Regions from separate parts of the Delftia sp. K82 genome, predicted to be linked through region 1. Evidence: predicted binding sites of a transcription regulator. Region 1 holds the regulator's gene; the other holds the start of a gene.

Region 1 (4,966 bases):
ATTGTTCCTGTTCACGGCTGTGGCCGGGCGCCTGTGGTGCGGCTTCTCGTGCCCGCAGACGGTCTACACCGAGATCTTCATGTGGGTGGAGCGCAAGGTCGAAGGCGACCGCAGCGCGCGCATGCGGCTGGACAAGAACGGCTGGACCTTCGAGAAGGCCTGGAAGAAGTCGCTCAAGCAGTTGCTGTGGATCGCCATTGCGCTGTGGACCGGCTTCACCTTCGTGGGCTACTTCGTGCCCATCCGCGAGCTGGGCGGCGAGCTGCTGGCGCTGCAGGGCAGCTGGCAGATGTTCTGGGTGCTGTTCTACGGTTTTGCCACCTATGGCAACGCGGGCTACATGCGCGAGCAGGTCTGCAAATACATGTGCCCCTATGCGCGCTTTCAGAGCGCCATGTTCGACCGGGACACCATGATCGTCAGCTACGACACGGGCCGGGGCGAGCCGCGTGCGCCGCGCACCAAAAAGGTGGACTACAAGGCCCAGGGCCTGGGCGACTGCATCGACTGCAAGATGTGCGTGCAGGTCTGCCCCGTGGGCATCGACATCCGCAACGGTCTGCAATACGAATGCATTGGCTGCGGCCTGTGCATAGACGCCTGCAATTCCATCATGGACAAGATGGAGTACCCGCGCGGCCTGATCCGCCTGACCACGCAGAACGCCATGGCCGGCCTGTGGCGGCGTGCCCAGGTGCTGCGCCGCATCTTCCGTCCGCGCGTGCTGATCTACTCGGCCGTGCTGATCGGCTTGAGCGTGGCCATGATCGTGAGCCTGGCGCTGCGCCAGTCGGTCAAGGTCGACGTGATACGCGACCGGGCGTCGCTGTCGCGCATCGTCGCGGGCGGCAAGCTGGAAAATGTCTACCGCCTGCAGATCATGAATGCCACCGAGCAGGCCCAGCGCTACCGCATCAGCGCCCATGGCCTCGATGGGCTGGAGCTGGCTTCCGAGCAGGAAGTCGAGGTCGGCCCGGCCGAGACGCGCGGCATTGCGGCGCGCCTGCAGATTCCCTACGGTTCGGCCGAGCCGGGCTCGCACACCGTATTCTTCGATATCGATGCCGTGCATTCAGGCGCGGGACGCGCGTCCGAAAAGGCCGTCTTCCTGGTGCCCCGGTGATGTTCCTGGCAGGCGCGGCACGGTCCGCGCCTGCCGCCTGAAAGAAAGAGTTTTCCCATGTCTTCCAGTCCCGCAGTTTCCGCGCCCGCGCAGGCTCCCTCGCACCCCGACGCCGGCAAGCCCTGGTGGAAGTTCGGCCATGTCTGGCTGGTGGTGGCCGGCCCGGCGGCCGTGGTGGTCGCTGCCGTGATCACGGCCATCATCGCCATCAATGGCGCCGATCCCGTGATCGACCCCGACTACTACCGCAACGGCATCACGATCAACGAGCGTGCCGATGGCGTGCGCGAAGTGCCCAAGAGCATGGCGCCCGCCGTCACCGGCCGCAACCATGCGGCCACGCCCGCGCACGATCACCCCACGGACCGCTGATCGCCGTGCACCCCTGCAAGAGGCCGCAGTCGCGGCCTTTTTGCATGGCGGATCGCATCTCCGGCATGCGCGACGGGTGAGGGTTTCCTACAGGCGTGCAGGGCGCTGCGGGGCTTGGCGCCATGCGTTGGCGCGGCGCACAATGAAGGCGACCCCTCGACAGCACAAGGAGATCGCTGATGTTGGCCCAACGCTGGATGTGGATTGCCTGGCCTGCCTTTCTGGCAGCCGCCGTGATGGAGATGCTGGTTTTTGCCTTTGTGGACCCGCTGGAGCTGCATTGGCTCGGCGACCTGGGCTGGTCGCGCCAGGGCATCTACACGCTGGCCTTCTTCGCCTTCTGGGGCGTGACCATGCTCTCCAGCCTGATGACCACCATGCTGGGCCGCTCGGCCCGCGATCTCAATGACGGCGTGGTCTCCGAGCCCGACCCGGACCTGGCCATGCAGGGGCTGGGGCGGGACTGAGCGAGAGCCCGCCGCAATGAACAAGGCCCGCTGTCGCGGGCCTTGTTCATTGGCGGATGAATGCTTGCCGCCCTTGCAGCCTCACTGGCACTGCTGGCTGTTGACGATGCGCTTGAGCGCCTCCGTGTCCAGGATGCGCAGATGGCGCTGGCGCACCTCGATGATGTTGTCGTCCGCGAACTTGGAGAAGGTGCGGCTCACCGTCTCCAGCTTCAGGCCCAGGTAGCTGCCGATTTCCTCGCGCGTCATGCGCAGCACCAGTTCGGACTTGGAAAAGCCCCGCGCATGCAGGCGCTGCACCAGGTTGAGCACGAAGGCGGCCAGGCGCTCTTCGGCGCGCATGCTGCCCAGCAGCAGCATCACGCCGTGCTCGCGCACGATCTCGCGGCTCATGACCTTGTGCACATGGTTTTGCAGGGCCGTGACCTCGCGCGACAGGTCTTCCAGCTTGTCGAAGGGCATGACGCAGACTTCGGCGTCTTCCAGCGCGACGGCATCGCAGGTGTGGTGGTCGTTGACGATGCCGTCCAGGCCAATGATCTCGCCGGCCATCTGAAAGCCTGTGACCTGGTCGCGTCCGTCCTCGGTGGCCACGCAGGTCTTGAAGAAGCCGGTGCGGATGGCGTACAGCGAGGTGAATGTCTCGCCATTGCGAAACAGCAGGCCTCCGCGCTTGACCTTGCGGCGCGTGGCCACGATGTCGTCGATGCGCTGCATCTGCTCGGCATCCAGGCCCATGGGCATGCACAGTTCGCGCAGGTTGCAGTTGGAGCAGGAGGCTTTGATGGTCTGAAGGTTCATGGAGTGATAAACATCAGCGGCACACAGCGTGCCGGCGGTGACCTCGTGGATTGCGATGAGTTGGATCAAATTGTCGCAGCAGTCCCTCAAACAACTCTTGATATGAGTCAAGGACATGACCGATGTGCTGCGGCACAGTCGAGGTATTAGAGGAAAAAACCCATGACCGCTGTCACCCCAGAGCTGCTGCGTCGCTTTGACGTACCGGGGCCCCGATACACCTCGTTCCCTACCGCCGACCGCTTTGTCGAGGCCTTTGGTGCAGAGGACTATATCCTGGCGCTGCAACAACGCAAATCGAGTACCGCAGCGCGTGCCATGCCTTTGTCGCTGTATGTGCACGTGCCCTTTTGCGAGTCGCTTTGCTACTACTGCGCCTGCAACAAGATCGTGACGCGCCACCACGATCGCGCCGCCGTCTACCTGGACTACCTGGCGCGCGAGATGGCCTTGCACACGGCCCATTGCGGCAAGGGCCAGACCGTCAGCCAACTGCACCTGGGCGGCGGCACGCCCACCTTCTTCTCCGACGATGAGCTGCGCACGCTGATGGGCCTGTTGCGCGAGCATTTCAAGCTGGAGCCGGGTGGCGAATACTCCATCGAGGTCGATCCGCGCACCGTCAGCGTTGAGCGCCTGGCCGTGCTCAAGGAGCTGGGCTTCAACCGCCTGAGCTTCGGCGTGCAGGACTTCGACGAGCAGGTGCAGATCGCGGTGCACCGCGTGCAGCCGGCCGAGCAGGTGTTCGAGCTGGTGGCGGCCGCGCGGCAGCTGGGCTTTGCCTCCATCAACGTGGACCTGATCTACGGCCTGCCCAAGCAGACGCCCGAATCCTTCGAGCGCACGCTGGCCCAGGTCAACGCGCTGCGGCCCGACCGCATCGCGCTCTATGCCTATGCCCACCTGCCCGAGCGCTTCAAGCCGCAGCGGCGCATTGCGGCCGAGGATCTGCCCCAGGGGGCCGACAAGCTGGCCATGCTGTCGCGTTCCATCGCCGCGTTCATGGACGGTGGCTATGTCTACGTGGGCATGGACCACTTCGCCCTGCCCGAGGACTCGCTGGCCGTGGCCAAGCGCCAGGGCCGGCTGCACCGCAACTTCCAGGGCTACAGCACCCAGCCCGACTGCGACCTGATTGCGCTGGGCGTGTCGGCCATCGGCAAGGTGGGCGCCAGCTACAGCCAGAACGCCAAGACGCTGGAGGAGTACTACGACGCCATCGACGCCAGCCACCTGCCCGTGGTGCGGGGCCTGGCGCTGTCGCGCGACGACCTGGTGCGCCGCGCCGTCATCATGGCCATCATGTGCCAGGGCGCCGTGCTGTTCGAGCCCATGGAGCAGGCCTGGCTGCTGGGCTTCCGCGAGTACTTCGCGCCCGAGATGGCGGCCCTGGAGGACCTGCAGGCCAAGGGCCTGGTGCAGATCAGCGACGAGGGATTCCAGGTCACGCCCATGGGCTGGTACTTCGTGCGCGGCGTGGCCATGCTGTTTGACCGATATCTGCAGGCGGACAAGAACCGGGCGCGGTTTTCGAGGATCATCTAGGCCCCATGCTCTTGTCGCTGCTCTGGACCGCTTTGATCATGGGGCTCGTCGGCGGGCCCCATTGCCTTGCCATGTGCGCTGCGCCCTGCGGCGTGGTCACGGGCGGGGCGGGGCAGGGCGGTGGCTCGCAGGTGGTGGCCGTGCATGGATTGCAAAGCCGGCTGTGGCTGCGCACGGCGCTGTTCCACGGCGGCCGTCTGGCCGGCTATGCCAGCCTGGGCGCTGCCTCGGCCCTGGCCATGGAGAGCCTGTCCTGGCTCACCAGCCAGACCACGGCGCTGCAGCCGTTCTGGACGCTGACCCATGTCGCCGTGATGGCCTGGGGCCTGGCCATGATGGTGCAGGCCCGCCAGCCCGCCTGGCTGGAGTCTGCCGGCCGCGCCGCCTGGCGGCGCGTGCAGCCCTGGGTGTCGGCGCCGGGCGGCACGCTGGCGGCAGGCTATGCCTGGGCACTCATGCCTTGCGGACTGCTGTATTCGGCCGTGCTGGTCGCCGCGCTCAGCGGCGGCCCGTGGCAGGGCGCGCTGGCCATGGCGGCCTTTGGTGCGGGCAGCGGGCTGTGGCTGGTGGCCGGCCCCTGGCTGTGGCGGCTGGGCCGGCAGCGCCTGAACGGTCTGCGCGCCGAATGGGGCACGCGTCTGGCCGGCCTGATGCTGGT
Region 2 (4,966 bases), 1.5 Mb from region 1:
CCTGCAGCTGTGGGTGACGCCCCGTCCGGGCCGCAGGGCCGACATTCTTGCGCTGGAGAAATGGCTGGTGCAGGAGATGAGGGAGATGGCTAGCACAGGCGATCTCGCCGTTCCCTGATCCCGCTCAGACTGCGCGCGATGGGCGCCCTGGATAATCTCCAGCCGGAACCACAGCAAGCACACCATGGCGCAACCACAGACACCCGAGCCTCATTCCAGCGAACCGGCCCCCGCTGCCAGCGCCCACGGATCCGATCCGGCCAAACCGCCCAAGCCGCCAAAAAGCCGCATCGTGCCCTGGCTGATCGGCCTGCCTGTGGCCTTCTTCGCTGTGCTCATGCTGGCTGGACAGTTGCTGTCCACGCCCGAAGGCGAGGCGCGCTGGGTGGAGCGCGAAACCATCAAGATCTGCCGCAAGGAAACCGCGCGGCCAGAGGCCGAGCGCAAGACGCAGCAGTTTGAATCGGTGCAGGACTGCGACAGGCTCGAATTCGACTTCAAGCAGCGCTACGGTGAAAACCCCTGAGGCGAAGTCACAACGAAAAAGGCCGGCAGAGCCGGCCTTTGGCTTGCGAGGGCCCGTTCAGTCGCGCGTCTCGATGGCGCGGTTGATGCCCAGTGCCGCCAGCGTGCACAGCGCACCCGACAGCAGATAGATCCCCAGCGCCACCAGTCCGAAGCGCGAGGACACGCCCAGGGCCACCAGCGGAGCGAATGCCGCGCCCACCAGCCAGGCCATGTCCGAGGACAACGCGGCACCCGTGTAGCGATAGCGTGAGGGGAAGTTGGACGTCACCGTGCCGGCCGCCTGGCCATAGGACAGGCCCAGCAGGATGAAGCCGACGATGATGAACACGTTGTTCCCCATCGTTCCGCTGCCCAGCAGCCAGGGCGCCAGGAAGCTGAAGATGCCGATCAGGCAGGCCATGGTGCCCAGCGTGTTGCGCCGGCCAACGCGGTCGGCCAGCCAGCCCGAGACCATGATGGCGGCAGCCGCACAGAAGGCGCCCACGATCTGCACCCCGAGCACATGGGTCACCGACTGGTCCGAGTACAGCGAGATCCAGGACAGCGGGAAGATGGTCACCAGGTGGAACAGCGCAAAGCTGGCCAGGGCGGCAAACGCGCCGATCACCACGTTGCGGCCTTCGTCGCGCATCAGCGGCAACACGCCCATGGGCTCCAGCTCACGCTGCTGCAGCAGTTCGGTGTAGGACTGGCCCACGACCAGGCGCAGCCGGGCGAACAGTGCCACGACGTTGATGGCAAAGGCCACGCAGAAGGGATAGCGCCAGCCCCAGCTGAGGAACTCGTCGGCTCCCACATGGGCGTAGATGAAGGCAAACAGCCCTGCCGCGAGCACGAAGCCCAGCGGCGCGCCCAACTGGCCCATCATCGAGTACCAGCCCCGCCGGTTCTTGGGCGCCGACATGGCCAGCAGCGACGGCAGGCCGTCCCACGAGCCGCCCAGCGCAATGCCCTGGCCTATGCGCAGCAGCGCCAGCACGATGATGGCGTTCACCCCCGCCTGCTGGTAGCTGGGCAGGAAGGCCATGCCCACGGTGCACACGCCCAGCAGAAACAGCGCCAGCGTCAGCTTGGTCGCCCGCCCCCAGCGCCGCTGCACGGCCATGGACAGCGCCGTGCCCAGCGGCCGGGCCACGAAGGCCAGCGAGAAGATGGCGAACGACATCAGCGTGCCGTCGAGCTTGGAAAGGTAGGGAAACAGCAGTGCCGGGAAGACCAGCACGCAGGCGATGCCGAACACGAAGAAGTCGAAGTACTCCGAGGATCGCCCGATGATCACGCCGACGGCGATTTCGTTGGGCGTGACATCTTCGTGGGTGTCGGCGCGGGACAGAGATTCTTTGCTCTCATAGCTTCCGCCGGGGAAGCTTGCAGTTGTGTCGAGGCCGCTCATAGATGGATGCTCCTTGTCTCGTCTCACTGACAACTCTGTTCTACGCCCTCACTTGATCTGGCGCAAGGCGGTTTCCACCTCGACCGGCCTTGGTGTTTGTCCTGCTGCGCGCGACGCGAAAATGCGGCCTCCGGACCGCCAGGCACCTGCCGCGCACCCGCCCAGGTAGCAGAAAGTTCCCGGGTTCTCCTTGACGTTGGACAAAATGTCCAATGGACAAATTTATACTTCGTAATACATTTGCCCGGATCTTGTAATCCGCGTTTCTATGTAAACGCGCTCTTGTTGCGCCCCTAGCATGCTAAAAATCAAGGAACTCCGTGGGCCTGCGTGGCTCACCGCGGCCGCTTTGACAGCCAGTCTCACTGGCTGCAGCAAAGCCGTCGTGCTCAACCCCGCCGGCGACATCGCCGCGCAGCAGGGCAACCTGGTGGTCACGGCCACCTTGCTGATGCTGATCATCATCATCCCGGTGATCATCCTCACGCTGCTTTTCGCCTGGAAATACCGCCAGTCGAACACCGAGGCCCACTACGACCCCGAATGGCACCACTCCACCACGCTGGAGCTGGTGATCTGGTCCGTGCCGCTGATGATCATCATCGCGCTGGGCGCCATCACCTGGATCAGCACCCACAAGCTGGACCCCTACCGTCCGCTGGACCGCGTCTCGGCCACCAAGCCGCTGAGCACCGATGTCAAGCCGCTGGAGGTGCAGGTCGTGGCCATGGACTGGAAGTGGCTGTTCTTCATCCCTGAAAAAGGCATCGCCACCGTCAACGAGCTGGCCGCTCCCGTGGATCGTCCCATCCACTTCAAGCTGACCGCCACCTCGACGATGAACTCTTTCTACGTGCCTGACCTGGCCGGCATGATCTATGCCATGCCCGGCATGCAGACCGAGCTGAACGCCGTGATCAACAAGCCCGGCGTGTTCCACGGCCTGGCATCGCACTACAGCGGCGCCGGCTTCTCGGGCATGACGTTCAAGTTCCACGGCCTGAGCAACGAAGAGTTCGATCAGTGGGTTGCCAAGGCCAAGTCCGAAGGCAAGGCCCTGACGCGCGATACCTACCTGAACCTGGTCAAGCCCAGCGAGCGCAACCCGGTCGAGCGCTTCGCCACGGTGGACGAAGGCCTGTACGACAAGGTGCTCAACCGCTGTGTCGAAGAAGGCAAGATGTGCATGCATCACATGATGGCCATCGACGCTGCCGGCGGCGAAGCCTATCTCAAGGCCGTGGGCATGAACCTGCCCCAGGATGTGTGCACGGTGCAAAACGCCGACCGCGTCGTGGCCTTCCTGGACCAGCGCGACGGCTCCGCAGCCGCTGCGCAGCAATAAGCAGTTAGCGGACGCGGACGACGGCCAGACCGCCGCCCGCGCCCATCACGACCTAAGAGACTCGATATGTCTGAACATACCTCCCCGGCACAGGCCCACTGGCTGCTGGGACGCATCACTTGGGACTCCATCCCGATGGCGCATGAGCCCATCGTGCTGGCTACCTTCATCGCCGTGGTGCTCGGCGGCCTTGCCGTGCTGGGCCTGCTCACCAAGTTCCGCCTGTGGGGCCCGCTGTGGCGCGACTGGCTGTGCAGCATCGACCACAAGAAGATCGGCATCATGTACATGATCCTCGGTCTGGTCATGCTGCTGCGCGGCTTTGCCGACGCGCTGATGATGCGCCTGCAGCAGGCCATGGCCTTCGGCGACAACCTGGGCTACCTGCCTCCGCACCACTACGACCAGATCTTCACGGCCCACGGCGTGATCATGATCTTCTTCGTGGCCATGCCCTTCGTGACCGGCCTGATGAACTATCTGGTGCCGCTGCAGATCGGCGCCCGCGACGTGTCCTTCCCGTTCCTGAACAACTTCAGCTTCTGGATGACCACGGGCGGCGCCGTGCTGGTGATGATCTCGCTGTTCCTGGGCGAGTTCTCCACCTCCGGCTGGCTGGCACTGTCCAACCTGGGGGCGCAGAACCCCGGGGTCGGGCTTGACTACTACATCTGGGGATTGCAGGTGGCCGGCGTCGGCACCACGCTGTCAGGCATCAACCTGATCGTGACCATCATCAAGATGCGCGCACCCGGCATGAACCTGATGAAGATGCCCGTCTTCACCTGGACCGCCCTGTGCACCAACGCGCTGATCGTGGCCTCGTTCCCCATCCTGACCGCAGCCCTGGTGCTGATGTCGCTGGACCGCTACGTCGGCACGAACTTCTTCACGAACGAGCTGGGCGGCAACCCCATGCTGTACGTGAACCTGATCTGGATCTGGGGCCACCCCGAGGTCTACATCCTGATCCTGCCCTGCTTCGGCATCTTCTCGGAGATCGTCTCCACCTTCAGCCGCAAGCGCCTGTTCGGCTACACCTCCATGGTGTACGCGACGGTGTGTATCACCATCCTGTCCTACCTGGTCTGGCTGCACCACTTCTTCACCATGGGCTCCGGCGCCAGCGTGAATACCTTCTTCGGCATCACGACGATGATCATCTCGATCCCGACGGGCGCCAAGATCTTCAACTGGCTGTTCACCATGTACCGCGGCCGCATCCGCTTCACGGTGCCGATGCTGTGGACCGTGGGCTTCATGTGCACCTTCGCCATCGGCGGCATGACCGGCGTGCTGCTGGCCGTTCCCCCGGCCGACTTCGTGCTGCACAACAGCCTGTTCCTGATCGCCCACTTCCACAACGTGATCATCGGCGGCGTGGTGTTCGGCGTGTTCGCCGGCATCAACTTCTGGTTCCCCAAGGCCTTCGGCTACAAGCTCGACGAGTTCTGGGGCAAGTGCTCGTTCTGGTTCTGGCTGGTCGGCTTCTGGGTCGCCTTCACTCCGCTGTACGTGCTGGGCCTGATGGGCGTGACACGCCGTGCCAACCACTTCGAGGACCCCTCGCTGCAGATCTGGTTCGTGATCGCCGCCCTGGGCGCCGGTCTGGTGGCACTGGGCATCGGCAGCTTCCTGATCCAGCTGGTGGTCAGCTACTTCAAGCGCGACCAGCTGCGTGACGTGACCGGCGACCCATG

Evidence for each region. The regulator FNR, encoded in region 1, switches genes on or off when oxygen is low (the NO sensors DNR and NnrR bind a similar motif). The targets are predictions, from matches to a motif close to TTGATNNNNATCAA.
Region 2: the regulator FNR is predicted to act here: its motif matches at 2,112-2,125, upstream of cyoA (ubiquinol oxidase subunit II).

Annotation. Positions count from the first base shown of each region.
Region 1 covers NZ_MYFL01000001.1:3,320,249-3,325,214, reverse strand. The annotation lists gene ccoG (cytochrome c oxidase accessory protein CcoG) at 1-1,123, shown strand, start outside; gene KDK82_RS14630 (FixH family protein) at 1,181-1,495, shown strand; gene KDK82_RS14625 (hypothetical protein) at 1,675-1,962, shown strand; gene fnr (fumarate/nitrate reduction transcriptional regulator Fnr) at 2,044-2,763, opposite strand; gene hemN (oxygen-independent coproporphyrinogen III oxidase) at 2,926-4,308, shown strand; gene KDK82_RS14610 (sulfite exporter TauE/SafE family protein) at 4,314-4,966, shown strand, end outside.
Region 2 covers NZ_MYFL01000001.1:1,861,962-1,866,927, reverse strand. The annotation lists gene KDK82_RS08120 (hypothetical protein) at 1-96, opposite strand, end outside; gene KDK82_RS08115 (hypothetical protein) at 185-526, shown strand; gene KDK82_RS08110 (MFS transporter) at 584-1,921, opposite strand; gene cyoA (ubiquinol oxidase subunit II) at 2,220-3,266, shown strand; gene cyoB (cytochrome o ubiquinol oxidase subunit I) at 3,333-4,966, shown strand, end outside.